Regions from separate parts of the Bradyrhizobium sp. MV1.5 genome, predicted to be linked through region 1. Evidence: predicted binding sites of a transcription regulator. Region 1 holds the regulator's gene; the other holds the start of a gene.
The links. The regulator LexA, encoded in region 1, represses DNA repair genes until DNA is damaged. The targets are predictions, from matches to a motif close to TGTTCNNNNTGTGTTCNG.
Positions count from the first base shown of each region.

Region 2: the regulator LexA is predicted to act here: its motif matches at 2,609-2,626, upstream of AC0L2J_RS12385 (single-stranded DNA-binding protein).

Region 1 covers NZ_JBVVPL010000027.1:40,339-48,863, forward strand. Annotated here, with positions in the region: gene AC0L2J_RS23475 (hypothetical protein) at 1-92, shown strand, start outside; gene AC0L2J_RS23480 (S41 family peptidase) at 169-1,506, opposite strand; gene AC0L2J_RS23485 (alpha-hydroxy acid oxidase) at 1,812-2,945, shown strand; gene AC0L2J_RS23490 (HAD family hydrolase) at 2,954-3,586, shown strand; gene AC0L2J_RS23495 (molybdopterin molybdotransferase MoeA) at 4,169-5,380, shown strand; gene lexA (transcriptional repressor LexA) at 5,557-6,258, shown strand; gene AC0L2J_RS23505 (hypothetical protein) at 6,665-7,099, shown strand; gene AC0L2J_RS23510 (ComEC/Rec2 family competence protein) at 7,238-8,525, opposite strand, start outside.
Region 2 covers NZ_JBVVPL010000010.1:51,621-60,145, reverse strand. Annotated here, with positions in the region: gene gyrA (DNA gyrase subunit A) at 1-1,574, opposite strand, end outside; gene AC0L2J_RS12385 (single-stranded DNA-binding protein) at 1,947-2,444, opposite strand; gene AC0L2J_RS12380 (outer membrane protein) at 2,906-3,655, shown strand; gene AC0L2J_RS12375 (outer membrane protein) at 3,891-4,580, shown strand; gene uvrA (excinuclease ABC subunit UvrA) at 4,863-7,844, shown strand; gene AC0L2J_RS12365 (barstar family protein) at 7,858-8,142, opposite strand; gene AC0L2J_RS12360 (DUF5615 family PIN-like protein) at 8,243-8,525, opposite strand, start outside.

The DNA.
Region 1 (8,525 bases):
GCGAGGTGCTGGTCGAGCGCGACCGCGCCCGCCGCTGGGCCGAGCGCGACGGCTGCTATGAGGCCACCTTCGCGGCCATGAACCCGAGTTGACACAGCGCCCCGAAACAAGTTCGCCCGGGAACGGCTATCCGCTCCCGGGCGATCAACACCTTACCGTCGCGAGCGCCTAGTTCGGCACCGCAGCCTTCGGCGCCGGCTTGGCGGCGACCGCATTCGCGGTTTGGCCGTGCAGGAAGTCGTAGGCCGTATGCAGGGCCTTGTCGTCTTTCGCTTCCGGCGGGACATAGGATTGCGATCCGGTCTGCTCGGTGCCATCGGCTGCCTGGAGATGACCGCGCATCTGGGACTCCGCCATGGTGTCCATCCGGCCCTTCAGCTCGCTCGGCACGTCCTGGAGGATCTCGATGTCGGGCGCGATGCCCTGGGCCTGGATCGAGCGGCCCGAGGGCGTGTAGTAGCGCGCCGTGGTCAGCGCGAGCGCGCCGTTGCCGGTGCCGAGCGGAATGATGGTCTGCACCGAGCCCTTGCCGAACGAGCGTGTGCCGATCAGCGTGGCGCGCTTGTGGTCATGCAGCGCGCCGGCCACGATCTCCGAGGCTGAGGCGGAGCCTCCGTTGACGAGAACCACCAGCGGCTTGCCCTTGGTGAGGTCGCCACCATGCGCGGTGAAGCGCTGGGTCTCTTCCGGATTGCGGCCGCGGGTCGAGACGACCTCGCCACGCTGCAGGAACGCGCTCGACACCGACACGGCCTGGTCGAGCAATCCGCCCGGATTGTTGCGCAGGTCCATCACGTAGCCCACCAGCTTCTCCGGCGGAACGTCCTTGGAGATCGATGCGATCGCCTTCTTCAGGCCATCGGTGGTCTGCTCGTTGAACGAGGTGACGCGGATATAGCCGATATCCCCGTTCTCGACATGGAAGCGCACGGGGCGCACATGGATGATCTCGCGCTTGATCGCGACGTCGAGCGGGGCGTCGGCGCCCTTGCGCATGATCGTGAGCTTGGTCTGGGTGTCGACCGGCCCCTTCATCTTGTTGACGGCCTGCTCGAGCGTCATGCCCTGCACGGCATCGCCGTCGATCTTGCTGATGAGGTCGCCCGACATGATGCCGGCCTTGGACGCCGGCGTGTCGTCGATCGGCGAGACGACCTTGACCAGCCCCTCCTCCATCGTGACCTCGATGCCGAGCCCGCCGAACTCGCCGGAGGTGGTCTCCTGCATCTCGGTCCAGGCCTTGTCGTTCATGTAGCGCGAGTGCGGATCGAGCGAGGTCACCATGCCGGTGATCGCGCCTTCGATCAGCTTGGCATTGTCGGGCTTCTCGACATAGCTCGCCTTCACCCGCTCGAACACTTCGCCGAACAAATTGAGCTTGGAATAGGCGTCATCCGCGCTCGCTGCCGCCCGTGCCGCCCATACGCCGCCGTGCGGACTGGCTGCCAAAAGGGTCAGACACGCTCCGGTGAGCGCGCCCAGTGGAAACAGCAGGGTTTTCCGCATGGATAGGCTGGCCTTCTTGCTTCGCGGTTCGGTGGGGCTGGGAGCCGCCATGCAAATGGCGATCCAGCCTGCTTCTCACAATACCATTCTGGTTTCTTCAAGGCCGGGATGCCACGCCGGCGGGTACACCGTAAAAATCGCTTCGTCCGGACCTAAACTTTCGGCAACGTTGCAGGACCCGGTTCGTGCGCAGCGGGGGTCGGCCGGCCGGCCCACGCCTCGCAGCCATGCCATTTTAGGATGGTTTTGGCGCCCCGGACGGGTTAGGCGATGAGGGAAGGCTTCAAATTCTCGGGAGGATAACAATGAACGAAGCACCCCGCATCCAACCGGACAGGAACGTCGAGCTAGGCGCAAGCACCGAGCCGTTCCAGAATCTGCATGAATTCATCCGGAAAGCCCGCGCCAACCTCAACCAGAATGCCTGGGATTATATCGTCGGCGCGGCCGAGACCGAGACCACGATGCGTCGCAACCGCATGGCGCTGGACGAGATCGCCTTCCGCCCGCGCGTGCTGCGCGATGTCCGCAAGGTTACAGGCTCGGCCGAGCAGTTCGGCCGGAAGATGCGGCTGCCGGTGGTCCTCGCCCCCGTCGGCGCGCTCGAGATCTTCGATCCGGATGGTGCGGCGAGCGTGGCACGCGCCTGCGGCACTTTCGGTGCGGCGCACATGCTCAGTTCCGTGTCCGAGCCCGGCCTCGAGAAGACGGCCGAAGCTGCGCCCGACGCGCTTCGCCTCTACCAGCTCTATGTGCGGGGCGACGACGCCTTCGTCGCCGACGTCGTCAGCCGGGCCGAGAAGAACGCCTACGCCGCCTTCTGCCTGACCGTCGACACCGCCCATTACAGCCGTCGTGAACGTGACATCGCCAAGCGCTACGTTCGCGAGAGCCGGCTGCGCGCCACCGGCGGCGATTACCAGAAGGGTCTGGAGTGGCGGACGGTGAAGATGATCAAGGACAAGTTCAAGATCCCGCTGATCCTCAAGGGCATCGCGACGCCAGAGGACGCGCTGATCGCGATCGATCACGGCGTCGAATGGATCTACGTCTCCAACCATGGCGGCCGTCAACTCGATCACGGTCGCGGCGCCATGCACGTGCTGCCGGAGATCGTTGACGCCGTGAACGGCCGCGCCAAGATCATGGTCGATGGCGGCATCTGTCGCGGCACCGACATCGTCAAGGCGATCGCGGCGGGCGCCGACGTCGTCGGCATCGGCCGGCTGCAATGCTGGGCGCTGGCGGCGGCCGGCGAAGCCGGCGTGGCGCGCATGCTGGAGCTGCTCGAAGATGAAGTGCTGCGCTGCCTCGGCCTCTTGGGTGCGACCTCGTTCGCCGAGGTCAACAAATCCTGCCTGCACCAGGCGACCGCAACCAATGCGCCGAGTGTGTTCAGCGCGTTTCCGCTGTTCGACCACGAGCCGTATCGATACTGAGCGAAAGGATGCAGGTGAAATCGCTCTCTCCCGGAGCTGCGGATGCGCTCCTGTTCGATCTCGGCCGCGTGGTGCTCGATATCGATTTTTCCAAGGCGATCGCCTGCTGGGCGGGACATGCCGGCTGCAAGCCCGACGCCATCGTCGCGCGTTATGTGCGGGACAGCGAAGCCTATCGGTTGCACGAGATGGGGAAGATCAGCGATGAGGATTATTTCGCCTCATTGCGAGCCTCGCTCGGAATTGGCATTTCGGATGCGCAGTTCCTGGAAGGCTGGAACGCGATCTTCGCCGGTGAAATGCCTGAGATCTCCGAGCTGCTGCCGCGGGCAGCGAAGCAGATGCCGCTTTACGCTTTCTCCAACACCAACCGGCCGCACGTGGACCATTTCTCGAGGGAGTATGCCGACCTCCTCGGCCATTTCCGAGAGCTGTATTTGTCGTCCAGCATCGGCCTGCGCAAACCGGATGCGGAAGCCTTCGACCACGTCGTTGCGGCGATCGGCGTGCCCGCCGGGCGCATCGTGTTCTTCGATGATCTTGCTGAAAACATCGAGGGAGCGCGGGCGCGCGGCTTGACGGCGGTGCATGTGACCTCGCCGCGTGACGTCGGGAACGCGTTGAAGGCATTGGGCATCTGACGACGATCCGTCGGCGCGAAGCCCATGGAAGGTGCGCCCGACGGAACTAATTCGAAAGATTTTGGAACCAATCACTTTGTGCATTTTTATACAGAGTTCCCGGAACAGAATACCGTCTTCAGGAGTCTACAGCCCGTTGGGACTTCTACGAACGGGTGCATCACCGTGTTGGGCAAAAACTACCTCACTAGGCAGGCCTCTCTTCTCCTTGAATTCGCCAGGACAACTTCAGACTCGGACCTTTCCGCCAAGCTCGTGAGCAAGGCCGCCGACCTGAAATCCCAGGCCGATCCGCTGCCAGACAAAGACCAGGGGCCGAAGGCGCCCGACGTAACTCCCGGGCGGGCAGGGAGCTGATCAGTGGCGCTCGTCGTTCTCCTCTTGTCATGATTTTCGTCGCTTCCATGACCACTCTCCTGCCGATCCGTCACCTCGTGCCCCGACGCGCTTAATGCCGCCTTCCGGAACAATGTGAAGCGGCGGGACGACTGCGCCCGCTGAGCCGTTTTTGCCTCCGCGCCCGCGCTCGGCTAGAAGACTTGCGGAACATTCGCCCGAACGTGCCGAGCAGGAGTTTTCGCCGTGGCCTTGATGCCGGTTTCCGATGCGCTTGCCGCGGTGCTGGCGGGTGCAGAGCCGCTGCCGGAAGACATGATTTCCCTCGACGAGGCCTACCATCGCGTGCTCGCGCGTGACGTCGCCGCGCGACGCACGCAGCCGCCGCAGGCGATGTCCGCGATGGACGGCTACGCGGTGCGCGCGGCCGATGCCGCGACGATCGATTCGGAGCTCACCGTCATCGGCGAAGTCGCGGCGGGCCGGCCGTTCGCGGGGACGGTCGGCGCCGGCGAGGCCGTGCGGATCTTCACCGGCGGCGTCGTTCCCGCTGGCGCGGACGCCGTCGTGATCCAGGAGGACACGGTCGCCGCCGGCAAGCGTATCACGATCAAGGAAGCCGCGGTCGCCGGACGGCACATCCGCCGCGCCGGCGTCGATTTCCGCGAAGGCGACGTGCTCCTGCGCAAGGGAAGCCGTCTCACCGAGCGCGACCTCGCGCTCGCCGCCGGGATGAAACATCCGCACCTTGCCGTTTTCAGGCGACCGAAGGTCGCGATTCTCGCCACCGGCGACGAGCTGGTGATGCCGGGCACCACGCCCGGCCACGGCCAGATCGTCTATTCCAACGGCTACGCCCTGCACGCGCTCGCCCGCAGCGAAGGCGCCGAGACCATCGACCTCGGGATTGCCGCCGACACGCTGGAGGCGACCACCGCCGGCATCCGCCGCGCCCGCGAGAGCGGCGCCGACATCCTGATCACGACCGGCGGCGCATCGGTCGGCGACCACGATCTGGTCCAGCAGGCGCTGCGGGACGAAGGCATCGCGATGGCGTTCTGGAAGATCGCGATGCGGCCAGGCAAGCCGATGATGCACGGACGACTCGGCGCAATGGGTGTGATCGGCCTGCCGGGCAATCCCGTGTCGTCCTACGTGTGCGCTTTCCTGTTCATGGTGCCGCTGATTCGCGCCCTGTCGGGCCGTTCGGTGATTCACCATCGCCGTGAACGCGCCGTGCTCGGCCGCGACGTCGGCGCCAACGACCAGCGCGAGGACTATCTGCGGGCGCATCTGGAGGAGCGTGACGATGGCACACGCGTCGTTCTTCCCGTCAATCATCAGGACTCTTCGCTGCTTGCGAATCTCGCTGCAGCGCAGGTACTTCTCGTACGCGCACCATTCGCGCCGAAGGCCGAGACCGGCACGGCTTGCGAAGTGTTGCGGCTCCCCGTCTGAGCGCCTCGGCAACGCGCGTTCCGCGAAGTTTGCCCTGTTCACGGTAAATTAAGCAGTTGCGGAACATGTATCGAACATATAGTGTCCGTTCATGATTTGTTTCGAGCATGTAGCGGCTTATGGCCGAATTCAGCGTCTCGGAATCGGACGACATCAACCGGGGGACTTTGGTCGAGATGTTAACGCGCAAACAATACGAGCTTCTGCGGTTCATCAGTGAACGTCTGAAGGAAAGCGGCGTACCGCCCTCCTTCGACGAGATGAAGGATGCGCTCGACCTGCGCTCGAAGTCGGGCATCCATCGCCTGATCACGGCGCTCGAGGAGCGTGGCTTCATCCGACGCCTGCCCAACCGCGCCCGCGCGATTGAAGTCATCAAGCTGCCGGAGCTCCAGGCGGCCGCCGGCAGCCGCCGCGGCTTCACGCCGAGCGTCATCGAGGGCAATCTCGGCAAGGTGCGTGCGGGCTCCAGCCTGCCCGCTGACGAGGGCGAACGTCCCGTGGCGGTGCCGGTGATGGGCCGCATCGCGGCCGGCACGCCGATCGAGGCATTGCAGACCCGCAGCCATACCATCAGCGTACCGCCTGACATGCTCGGCTCGGGCGAGCATTACGCGCTCGAAGTACGCGGTGATTCCATGGTCGAGGCCGGCATCCTCGACGGCGACATGGCGCTGATCCAGCGCAACGAGAGCGCTGATACCGGCGACATCGTGGTGGCGCTGATCGACGACGAGGAGGCGACGCTGAAGCGCTTCCGCCGTCGCGGCGCCTCGATCGCGCTCGAGCCCGCCAACGCAGCCTATGAGGTCCGCATCCTGCCGCCCGACCGGGTGAAGATTCAGGGCAAGCTGATCGGGCTTTACCGGAAGTACTGATACCGGGAGTACTTGATGCGGGAGTGCTTCATACGGGAAGTACTACATGCCGGCCATCGCCGGTCAGAGATTGGAGCGGATCATCGTCCGCTCCGGCTGGATAGTCTTTCTGGTTCTGCACAGACTATCCGGCCCTTTGTCCGGCACTCGCTCCTCGCGACGCCCAGGAAACAGCACCGCTTCGCGGCTCGAATGTTCGCGGAAACAGCGGCTAGCACGCGCCTCCCAAATGCATCGCAGCGTGCTTTGTTCCTATTGAATTCGGGAAAGATAATGTGATCGCGGCTCGCTGAGACCAGCCGCAGATTTGCCCACAACCAAGCAGAGCGTTCGTGCTTCAACTCTGATAGAGGCCTGCGCCTCGATTGAGAGACGCGGGTTGCTATCCCAGCATGAGGAGCACCCGATGTGTGACTACAGCCTGCATGCCGTCGCGTCGCGCCCCGCCGAAGTCGGCGAGACGATTGTCACGACAAGCTTCCGCGGCACCTCGACGCGCGGCTTCGCCTCCGCAGCCGATCCGTCTGTTGCGGTCTGCCTGCTGCCGGGAACGGAGCTGGCCTTCGCCGACGACGTCCGCTACGACAATCGCTGGATCTGGACGCGCACCATCAACTCCCGCGTGGGCAAGTTCGGCAAGATCGATCCGCACGTTCCCGACCGCCATCATGACGCGATCGAATTCCCCGACGGCAAATACGTGCTGGTGACGCAGCTCGTCGAAGGCCAGCGAGCGACCGTGCTGCAACTGCCGGTGACTCAGTCGGTCACCGAGCGCGAGAACAAGGCGCAAATCATCGCCGACAGGCAGCCGACCGTCACGCACCTGCCGATCGGCTGACACAGCCGCCCTCCGGCTACGAGGTCGGAGGTCAGGATTGAATCGCCATCGCCGGCCGTGGCCGGCGAGAAGGTGTGGTTTGCGCCCGGCGAATCCGAGCGGATGCGCCACCCCACTGCATTGCTCCGCACCATCAGATCAATCGTCGGCCTGCAAGTCCGTCTCCGCGGGCGTTGCGTCCTTGATGCGGGACGCGGTCGCCTTCGGCGCAAGGCTGCCGTCGAAATCACCCTCGCCAGCGCCGGCCGGCAACCAGGGGCGGCTCGTGCCTCTCGCCCTCACCGCCTGAACCACAAATCCGTCACCGCGCTGCGCCAGCGCCAGCGCGCTCTGGCTGGCGAGCCGCTGCCGATCGACCACCATCGCCGCGCAATCGGACGGCGCGGGACGTGTCGTCACCACCAGCGCGGCCCGACTGCAATCGTCCACGAGAGCGTCGACGCGCAGTGCCAGCGCGACCAGCCTCCCGTCGGCCAGTGGCGTCACGCAGCCGGATTCGTCACAGGACACGCCATCGGCCAGCGAGGCTCTGCCGGCATCGCGCGGATCGGCGTCGGCAGCGAGCCATTCCTTGAGCAGAAAGCTGTCCTTGTTGGTCCTGATCAGGTGCAGATATCCGTCCCTGCCCCGCACCGCGACGCTCGCGCCATCCCCGGCAATCAGGACGTCGGGCTGCCGCGCCGACAGTCCCCAGAGGATCGCTGCCAGCAGCACCAGGGCGCCGGACCAGCGCAGCGGCGTGCGCAACAAGCCCAGCACGATGATTCCCAGGCTCGCCGCGATCAGCGGCGCGATCCCGAACGCCGGGATGCGGCCGACCGCGCCGGGCAAGGCCGCGACCCAGCGGGAGACCGCGACCATCCACTCGATGCCGATCCCCATCAGCCACCAGAACACGCTGTCCAGCCCGAACGGCGCAGCAAGCAGCCCCAACAGTCCCGCCGGCATCACCAGCGCCGAGACCACGGGCATCGCGCCGAGATTGGCGAGCACGCCGAACGGCGTGACACGGTGGAAATGGAACGCGGCATAGGGCGTAGTCGCAAGTCCCGCAATCAGCGAGGCCATGAACAGCATCGCGATCTCGCGCCCACCCCACATCGCAATGCGCGCGGTCGCCGAATGGTCCGGCGAGGCAAACAAATTCGGCATGCCGATCTGCACCAGCGCCACCAGCCCCAGCGTTGCCGCAAACGACATCTGAAAACTCGGATGCACCAGCGCTTCCGGCGCGACCGTCAGCACGATCAGCGCGGCGACAGCGAGCGTGCGGAAGGTGATGGCACGGCGATCGACCATCACCGCGATCAGCACCACCGCCGTCATGAAGAACGACCTTTGCGTGGCGACCTCCGCGCCCGACAGCAACAGGTAGAACGCAGCGCCGACCAGCGCCGCGGCGGCCGACCATTTCTTGATGGCGAAG
Region 2 (8,525 bases), on a different contig from region 1:
TGCTCGATGATGACGGTGCGGCGCGGGGTCGCGAACTCGGCTTTCACTTCGGCGAGCTCGGACTTGATGATTCCCAGCACGCGGTCGCGCGAACGCAGGATGTCGAGATAGTCGGCGATCTCGCCGGCGAGCTTGTCGAGCTCCTCGCGGATTTCGTCACGGCCGAGTGCGGTGAGGCGTTGCAGGCGCAAATCGAGAATGGCCCTCGCCTGCTCCATCGACAGCCGGATCGTGCCGTCCTCGCTGATGCGGTGGCGCGGATCGTCGATCAGCGTCAGCATGTCCTCAACGTCCCGGGCGGGCCAGTCGCGCGACATCAGGGTGTCGCGCGCGGTGGTCGGGTCGGGCGAGGTCCGGATGACGCGGATCATCTCATCGATATTGGCGACCGCGATGGCGAGACCGACCAGGATATGGGCGCGATCGCGGGCCTTGGCGAGCAGGAACTTGGTGCGCCGCGTGACGACCCGCTCGCGGAAGTCGACGAAGATCGCCAGCAGGTCCTTCAGATGCATGATCCGCGGACGGCCGCTGTCGAGCGCCACCATGTTGACGCCGAAGCTCGTTTGCAGCGGCGTGAACCTGTAGAGCTGATTGAGCACCACATCCGGCACGGCGTCGCGCTTCAATTCGATGACGACGCGGTAGCCGTCGCGATCGGATTCATCGCGCAGGTCGCCGATGCCCTCGATCTTCTTTTCCTTGACCAGCTCGGCGATGCGCTCGACCATCGTCGCCTTGTTCACCTGGTAGGGAATCTCGGTGATGATGATCGCCTCGCGCTCCTTGCGGATGGTCTCGATCGCGACCTTGCCGCGCATCATGACCGAGCCGCGGCCGAGGTGATAGGCGGCGCGGATGCCCTGCCGTCCGAGGATGACCCCGCCGGTCGGGAAATCCGGTCCCGGCACGATGTTGATGAGCTCGTCGATGGTGAGCGCGGGGTTGTCGATCAGCGCGACGCAGGCGTGGATGACCTCGCCGAGATTGTGCGGCGGGATGTTGGTCGCCATGCCGACCGCGATGCCGCCGGCGCCGTTGACGAGAAGGTTCGGGAACTTGGCCGGCAAGACCGACGGTTCGGTCTCGTTGTTGTCGTAGTTCGGCTGGAAATCGACCGTGTCCTTGTCGATGTCGGCCAGCAGGGCCAGCGCCGCCTTCGTCAATCGGGCTTCGGTGTAACGATAGGCAGCCGGAGGATCGCCGTCGACCGAGCCGAAATTGCCCTGGCCGTCGATCAGCGGCACGCGCATGGAGAAGTCCTGCGCCATCCGGACCATGGCGTCGTAGATCGACTGGTCGCCATGCGGATGATATTTACCGATGACGTCACCGACCACGCGGGCGGACTTGACGTACTTCTTGTCGGGCGTGTGCCCCTGCTCGTTCATCGAGTACAGGATGCGGCGATGCACCGGCTTCAGACCGTCGCGAGCGTCAGGCAGCGCCCGCGCCACGATCACGCTCATGGCGTAGTCGAGATAGGACTTCTTCATCTCCTCGAAGATGGAGACGGGGCGAATATCCGAGGGTTGCGCCGGCTGGTCGCCGGGCTTGTCGTCGTCGTCAGCCAAGGGGAAATCCGGTGAGATTTTATCTGGGAATCATATAGCGCATCGAGCCCCTGATAACCACCCTCGCGGCGTTCTGGGAAGCGCTTTTTCCGCCTATTTTTCCAACAACTTAAGCCCTTGCGAGCGGTGTCGCGGACGGCCCCCGCATCGGCCTTGCAAAATCGCCGGGGACGCGGGGAAAACCGCGCGGCGAGCTGGCCCCGTCAGCGCGTTTGCCAAGCCGCAATCCGAGCTCACCCCAAACATGAAGCGGGCCCGGAAATTCCGAGCCCGTCCTGCCGATTAGTGGGATTTTCTGACACGAGATGAGAAGCGCCGCCGATCCGGCGGGCGCATCCGCATCGAGACGCCGCGTTCTCAGAACGTGATCGCTCAGAACGGGATATCGTCGTCCATGTCGCTGTTGCGGCCACCGCCGCCGGCCGCTACAGGGCGCCGCGGTGCGCTGCTGACCGGACCGGAGGAGCCGAAATCGCCGCCCGGCTCGTCGCCGAAGCTGCCGCCTCCCCCACCGCCGCTACGGCCGTCCAGCATCGTCAGGGTGGAGTTGAATCCCTGCAGCACGACTTCGGTCGAGTACTTCTCGACGCCGCTCTGGTCGGTCCATTTGCGGGTCTGGAGCGCGCCCTCGACGTAGATCTTGGCGCCCTTCTTCAAATACTGTTCGGCGACCTTGCAGAGCCCTTCATTGAAGATCACGACGCGGTGCCACTCGGTCTTTTCCTTGCGCTCGCCGGTCGCTTTGTCGCGCCACGTCTCCGAGGTCGCGACGCTCAGATTGGCAATCGGCCGCCCGTCCTGGGTGCGGCGGATTTCAGGATCCTTGCCGAGATTTCCAACCAGAATGACCTTGTTGACGCTTCCCGCCATCTCCGCTCTCCGCTCCGAATGCCATTGAATTCAAGAAGGCCGGTCCGCTCCCCGCGTTCCGCCGTGCCTGTTGAGGCGACCCTATACGCTCGCCGAACGCTTGCGGACGCCGATCAGTCCGTCACCCCTCCGGTTATCCCCACATATAGCATCGACCTCCGGCTCGTTCCAGATTTGTTCTTGGCGAATGACAGCCCTGAAGGTGTGGGAATCGATCGGCCAATGTGCTGTGGGAAGGCACGGGTCGATTGGAACCTTTTTAGGTTCCAAAAAACGGAAGAAAGAACTTAACATTCAGCAAGTTATGGGTACTCGCACTGCCCCGTTCTTGTTGCATTTCGGAGACGGACTCTGCCGCTCCGCAGAGCTACGGTTGCCTCGGACTTAGTTCATATGGGCCCTCGCGCCTGATCAGCCGCTTCGGGGACATTAAGAGGCGGACGAACCTGGGGAGACTTGCAATGAATAGGCTTCTTATTGGTGCAATCGGTGCAGTGGCGATGGGCCTGTCGGCTCCGGCCAGTGCGGCGGACATGGCCGCGCGTCCTTACACGAAGGCGCCAATGGCCGCGCCCGCACCGATCTATACCTGGACCGGCTTCTACGCCGGTGTGCAGGGAGGCGGCGGCTGGGGTCGTAGCGACGAGACCTTCTTCGACGGTCCGAACACAGCGATCTTCGCAGGCAGCCAGAGGTATGACACGAGCGGCGGCTTCGTCGGCGGGGTGTTCGGCTACAATTGGCAGTCCGGTCCGGCCGTGTTCGGCATCGAAGGCGATTATCACTGGGCCGACATCAGCGGCCGTTCGGCCGAGATTAATGCCGGCCTCGGCGACACCTACTTCACGAAGATTCGTGGCTTCGGCGACATCAAGGGCCGTCTCGGCTACTCGACCGGCCCCGCGCTCTGGTTCGTCAGCGGCGGTGCCGCGGTCGGTGACATCCAGCACCGCTACGACGGCATTCCCGGAAACGTCTTTGTCCAGAACGACTGGCGCTGGGGTTGGACCGTCGGTGCAGGCGCTGAATACATGTTCGCTCCGAACTGGTCAGCCAAGGTCGAGTATAACTACATCGATTTCGGCAGGAGCACGATCCAATACTCTCCAGTGGTCACCAACCGCTCCGAATGGACCGACACCGTTCACACCATCAAGGTGGGCGTGAACTATCACTTCAACTGGGGCGGCTCGGTCGTCGCGAAGTACTGATATCCCTCTGATATCATTGAGATCAAAGGCCGGCCCTGTGCCGGCCTTTTTTGCTGTGCTTCCCCAGCTCGGAATAGTCAGTCAACAACCATTACGTTTCACACACGGTGTGACTTTTGAGTGACACAACTTGCGGCTTCACCGGTGTATGGAGACATCAGTTGGACCACCGCGTCCGATGCCCTTCCCGATCGTGGAAGGCACAATCAGAAACTGGGACTGGGATTAGTTGAAAATGAAAAAGGTTTGGTTGGCTTCGGCCTGTTTGTTCGCTCTCGCTGCCCCGGCCTCGGCCGCTGATCTCGCGGCGCGCCCCTACACCAAGGCGCCGGTGGCCATGGCTTCGGTCTACAACTGGACCGGCTTCTACCTCGGTATCGTCGGTGGTGGCGCCTGGGAAAATTCCTCCACCGACCCGAAGATGAAGGGCGGCTTCGTCGGCGGCACCGCCGGCTATAACTGGCAGACCGGCAACGTCGTGTTCGGCGTCGAGGCCGATGGCGCCTGGGCAGACGTCAGCGCTTCGGCCGCTGGTACGGTTTTCGTTGCGGGCGTCGGTGGCATCCCCGCCTCGCTGAGCTCCAAGACTGACGCGATGGGCACCGTGCGCGGCCGCATCGGCTGGGCCGTCAACAACGTGCTGTTCTACGGCACCGGTGGTTACGCCTGGATCGACAACAAGCTCACCGCCACCCTGGGCGGTCTCTCGGTCTCCGACAGCAAGTTCCACTCGGGCTGGACCGTCGGCGCGGGCGTCGAGGCGTTCTTCGCTCCGCAGTGGTCGGTCAAGGGCGAATACCTCTATCGCAGCCTCGGCGGCGAGACCTACTTCGGAGGCGCCATTCCGACCGGAACGCTCAACCTCCACACCGTGCAGGTCGGCGTGAACTATCACTTCGGGGGCCCGGTGGTCGCGAAGTACTGAGTTCAGTACCTAGCTCCAACGCATCCGCGTTACGAAAGGCCGGCCTTGCGCCGGCCTTTTTGTTTGACGGGCACGTCGCCTCGAGTTTCGACTGCCGCGCTCCTGCCAGATGCCGCCAGCGCGCCAACAATCCGTTGACGATTCGCAAACGCCACTGGAAATCCGCCCCCGTTCTTCCTACGTTCGCTCACATACCCATCGGCGCCGATCCCGGTTCCGGGCGAAGCGCGCCTGTTTCGTTGGCGCGATCGCGCGCTTTTGGATTCCTTGAGGACCACCAGGATGGATGAAGTGATCAAGGCGAAGCGCCAACAACAGAACGTGGGAGCACACCTGCGCGCAATTACGATCCGTGGCGCGCGCGAGCACAACCTCAAGAACGTCGACGTCGAGATTCCCCGCGACAAGCTGGTGGTGTTCACGGGGCTGTCAGGCTCCGGCAAATCCTCGCTCGCGTTCGACACCATCTACGCCGAGGGCCAGCGCCGCTACGTCGAATCGCTGTCGGCCTATGCCCGCCAGTTCCTGGAGATGATGCAGAAGCCTGATGTCGACCAGATCGACGGCCTGTCGCCGGCGATCTCGATCGAGCAGAAGACGACGTCGAAGAACCCGCGCTCCACCGTCGGCACCGTCACCGAAATCTACGACTATATGCGCCTGCTGTGGGCGCGTGTCGGCGTGCCCTATTCGCCCGCCACCGGCCTGCCGATCGAGAGCCAGACCGTCTCGCAGATGGTCGACCGCGTGCTGGCGCTCCCCGAGGGCTCGCGCCTCTATCTGCTCGCGCCGGTCGTGCGCGGCCGCAAGGGTGAGTACCGCAAAGAGCTCGCCGAATGGCTCAAGAAGGGCTTTCAGCGCGTCAAGATCGACGGCGCCTTCCACGAGCTCGCCGAAGCGCCGACGCTAGACAAGAAATTCCCGCACGACATCGACGTCGTCGTCGACCGCATCGTCGTGCGCCCCGACATCGGTCAGCGCCTCGCCGAAAGCTTCGAGACCGCGCTGAAGCTTGCCGAGGGTCTTGCCGTCATCGAATTCGCCGATGCGCCGGCTGCAGCAGCACCCGCGGAAGAGAAAAAGAAGACCGCAAAGATCCACGACAAGAGCGGACCCGAGCGCATGCTGTTCTCGGAAAAGTTCGCCTGCCCCGTGTCCGGCTTCACCATCCCCGAGATCGAGCCCCGACTGTTCTCGTTCAACAATCCCTATGGCGCCTGCCCGGCCTGCGGCGGACTCGGCGTCGAGCAGCATGTCGACGAAGACCTCGTCATCCCCGACAAGGAGCTCGCCATCGGCAAGGGCGCGATCGCGCCCTGGGCCAAATCCTCGTCGCCCTATTACATCCAGACGCTGACTGCGCTCGGCAAGCACTACAAGTTCACGCTGACCACCAAATGGAAGGATCTGCCCAAGAAGACGCAGAACGCGATCCTGCATGGCTCCGGCGAGGACGAGATCAAGTTCTCCTACGAGGACGGCGTCCGTTCCTACGACACCAAGAAGCCGTTCGAGGGCGTCATCACCAACATCAACCGCCGCTATCGCGAGACCGAGAGCGAGTGGGCGCGCGAGGAGCTGGCGAAGTACTTCCACGACGTGCCCTGCGAGGCGTGCCACGGCTTTCGGCTGAAGCCCGAGGCGCTCTGCGTCAAGATCGGCGGCAAGCATATCGGCGACATCTCCGAAATGTCGGTGAAGGGCGCCGGCGCGTGGTTCGAGACCGTGCCGGAGGCGCTGAACACCCAGCAGAACGAGATCGCCGGCCGCATCCTCAAGGAGATCCGCGAGCGCCTCACCTTCCTGCTCGACGTCGGCCTCAACTATCTCACGCTGTCCCGCTCCTCCGGCACGCTGTCCGGCGGCGAGAGCCAGCGCATCCGCCTGGCCTCGCAGATCGGCTCGGGGCTAACAGGCGTGCTCTACGTGCTGGACGAGCCCTCGATCGGACTGCACCAGCGCGACAACGCACGCCTGCTCGATACGCTGAAGCGCCTGCGCGACCTCGGCAACACCGTGATCGTAGTCGAGCATGACGAGGACGCGATCCTGCTCGCCGACCACGTCCTCGACATCGGGCCTGGCGCCGGCATGCATGGCGGCAACATCATCGCCGAAGGCACGCCCGCCGAAATCATGCGCAACCCGAACTCGCTGACCGGCAAATATCTCACGGGCGAGCTCGAGGTCGAGGTGCCGGAGCGGCGCCCGCCAAACCATCGCCGCACCATCAAGGTGGTCAACGCGCGCGGCAATAATCTGAAGAACGTCACGGCCGAAATCCCGCTCGGCCTGTTCACCTGCGTCACCGGCGTCTCCGGCGGCGGCAAGTCGACGCTGCTGATCGACACGCTGTACAAGGCGATCGCCCGCAAGCTGAACAATGCCAGCGAGGGCGCGGCTCCGCACGACCGCATCGAGGGCCTCGAGCACATCGACAAGATCATCGACATCGACCAGTCGCCGATCGGCCGCACGCCACGTTCGAACCCCGCGACCTACACCGGCGCCTTCACGCCGATCCGCGAATGGTTCGCCGGCCTGCCCGAGTCCAAAGCGCGCGGCTACGAGCCCGGCCGCTTCTCCTTCAACGTCAAGGGCGGCCGCTGCGAGGCCTGCCAGGGCGACGGCGTCATCAAGATCGAGATGCACTTTCTACCCGACGTCTACGTCACCTGCGACGTCTGCAAGGGCAAGCGCTACAACCGCGAGACGCTCGAGGTCCTGTTCAAGGGCAAGAGCATCGCCGACGTGCTCGACATGACCGTCGAGGAAGCCGCCGAGTTCTTCAAGGCGGTCCCGCGCGTGCGCGAGACCTTCCAGACGCTGCACCGCGTCGGCCTCGACTACATCCATGTCGGCCAGCAGGCCACGACGCTGTCCGGCGGCGAAGCCCAGCGCGTCAAGCTCGCCAAGGAGCTGTCAAAGCGCGCCACCGGCCGCACGCTCTACATCTTGGACGAGCCGACCACCGGCCTGCATTTCCACGACGTCAAGAAGCTGCTGGAGGTGCTGCACGAGCTGGTCGCGCAGGGCAACACGGTCGTCGTGATCGAGCACAATCTCGAAGTCATCAAGACCGCCGACTGGGTCATCGACCTCGGCCCCGAAGGCGGCGACGGCGGCGGCGAGATCGTCGCCTGGGGCCCGCCCGAGGACATTGCGAAAGCGCCGCGGAGCTACACCGGCAAGTTCCTGGCCCCGGTGCTCGCCAAGGCGCGGAAGCCGAAGCGGAGACGGACGGCGAGCGAGGCGGCGGAGTAGCGGCGCCTCGTTCCTACAGTCGAAGAAGCCACGATATCTGGCCGTGAAAATCAGCTGGGAATACCACGTGGAGTGGACGATCCGACCTCGACGTTTCGTGGGTCGCGTCAGCGAGTATCGCTAGATAGATCCTCGCATTCGCGATGTCTCGAACAAGTGGCACGTCTGCGTGCTCCAGAATGACCGGTCCCGCAGGTAACCAAGAGAGATCGCGCAGGCACTCCTCAAGAGCATCCCAATTCTCACCGAAATAGTCAGGACAACCAAGCTGCTTTGCAAGCAAGCCAAGAAGGATCATCTTGTGAGAGATGTCTGCCGGAAGGCAGACGCGGACAGCGGCATTGGTCGATAAATCCTCCCGACGGAATAGGAAGGGTGGTTCGAGCCCGCTTACCACGCTAACCACCGACAAATTCGATAACCGCCTCCCCCCGCGCAACCGCTTCGCTGATTTGCGGCATGGCGCTCAAGATCTGACGGATCAGGGCACGATTGTCGATGTTGCCAACCCGGACCCACAGCACGATCGGACCCTGTTTCTTTGCGGCGCGAAGGAGGGAGAAATCGCGGTCCTTGGTAACGAGAACGGCCGATCGAGAAACGGCTTCGCTCCAGATCATCCCGTCGGTCGCGTTTGCCATCCCGAACTCGGCCACATGAGCGGCATCGTACCCAGCGCGA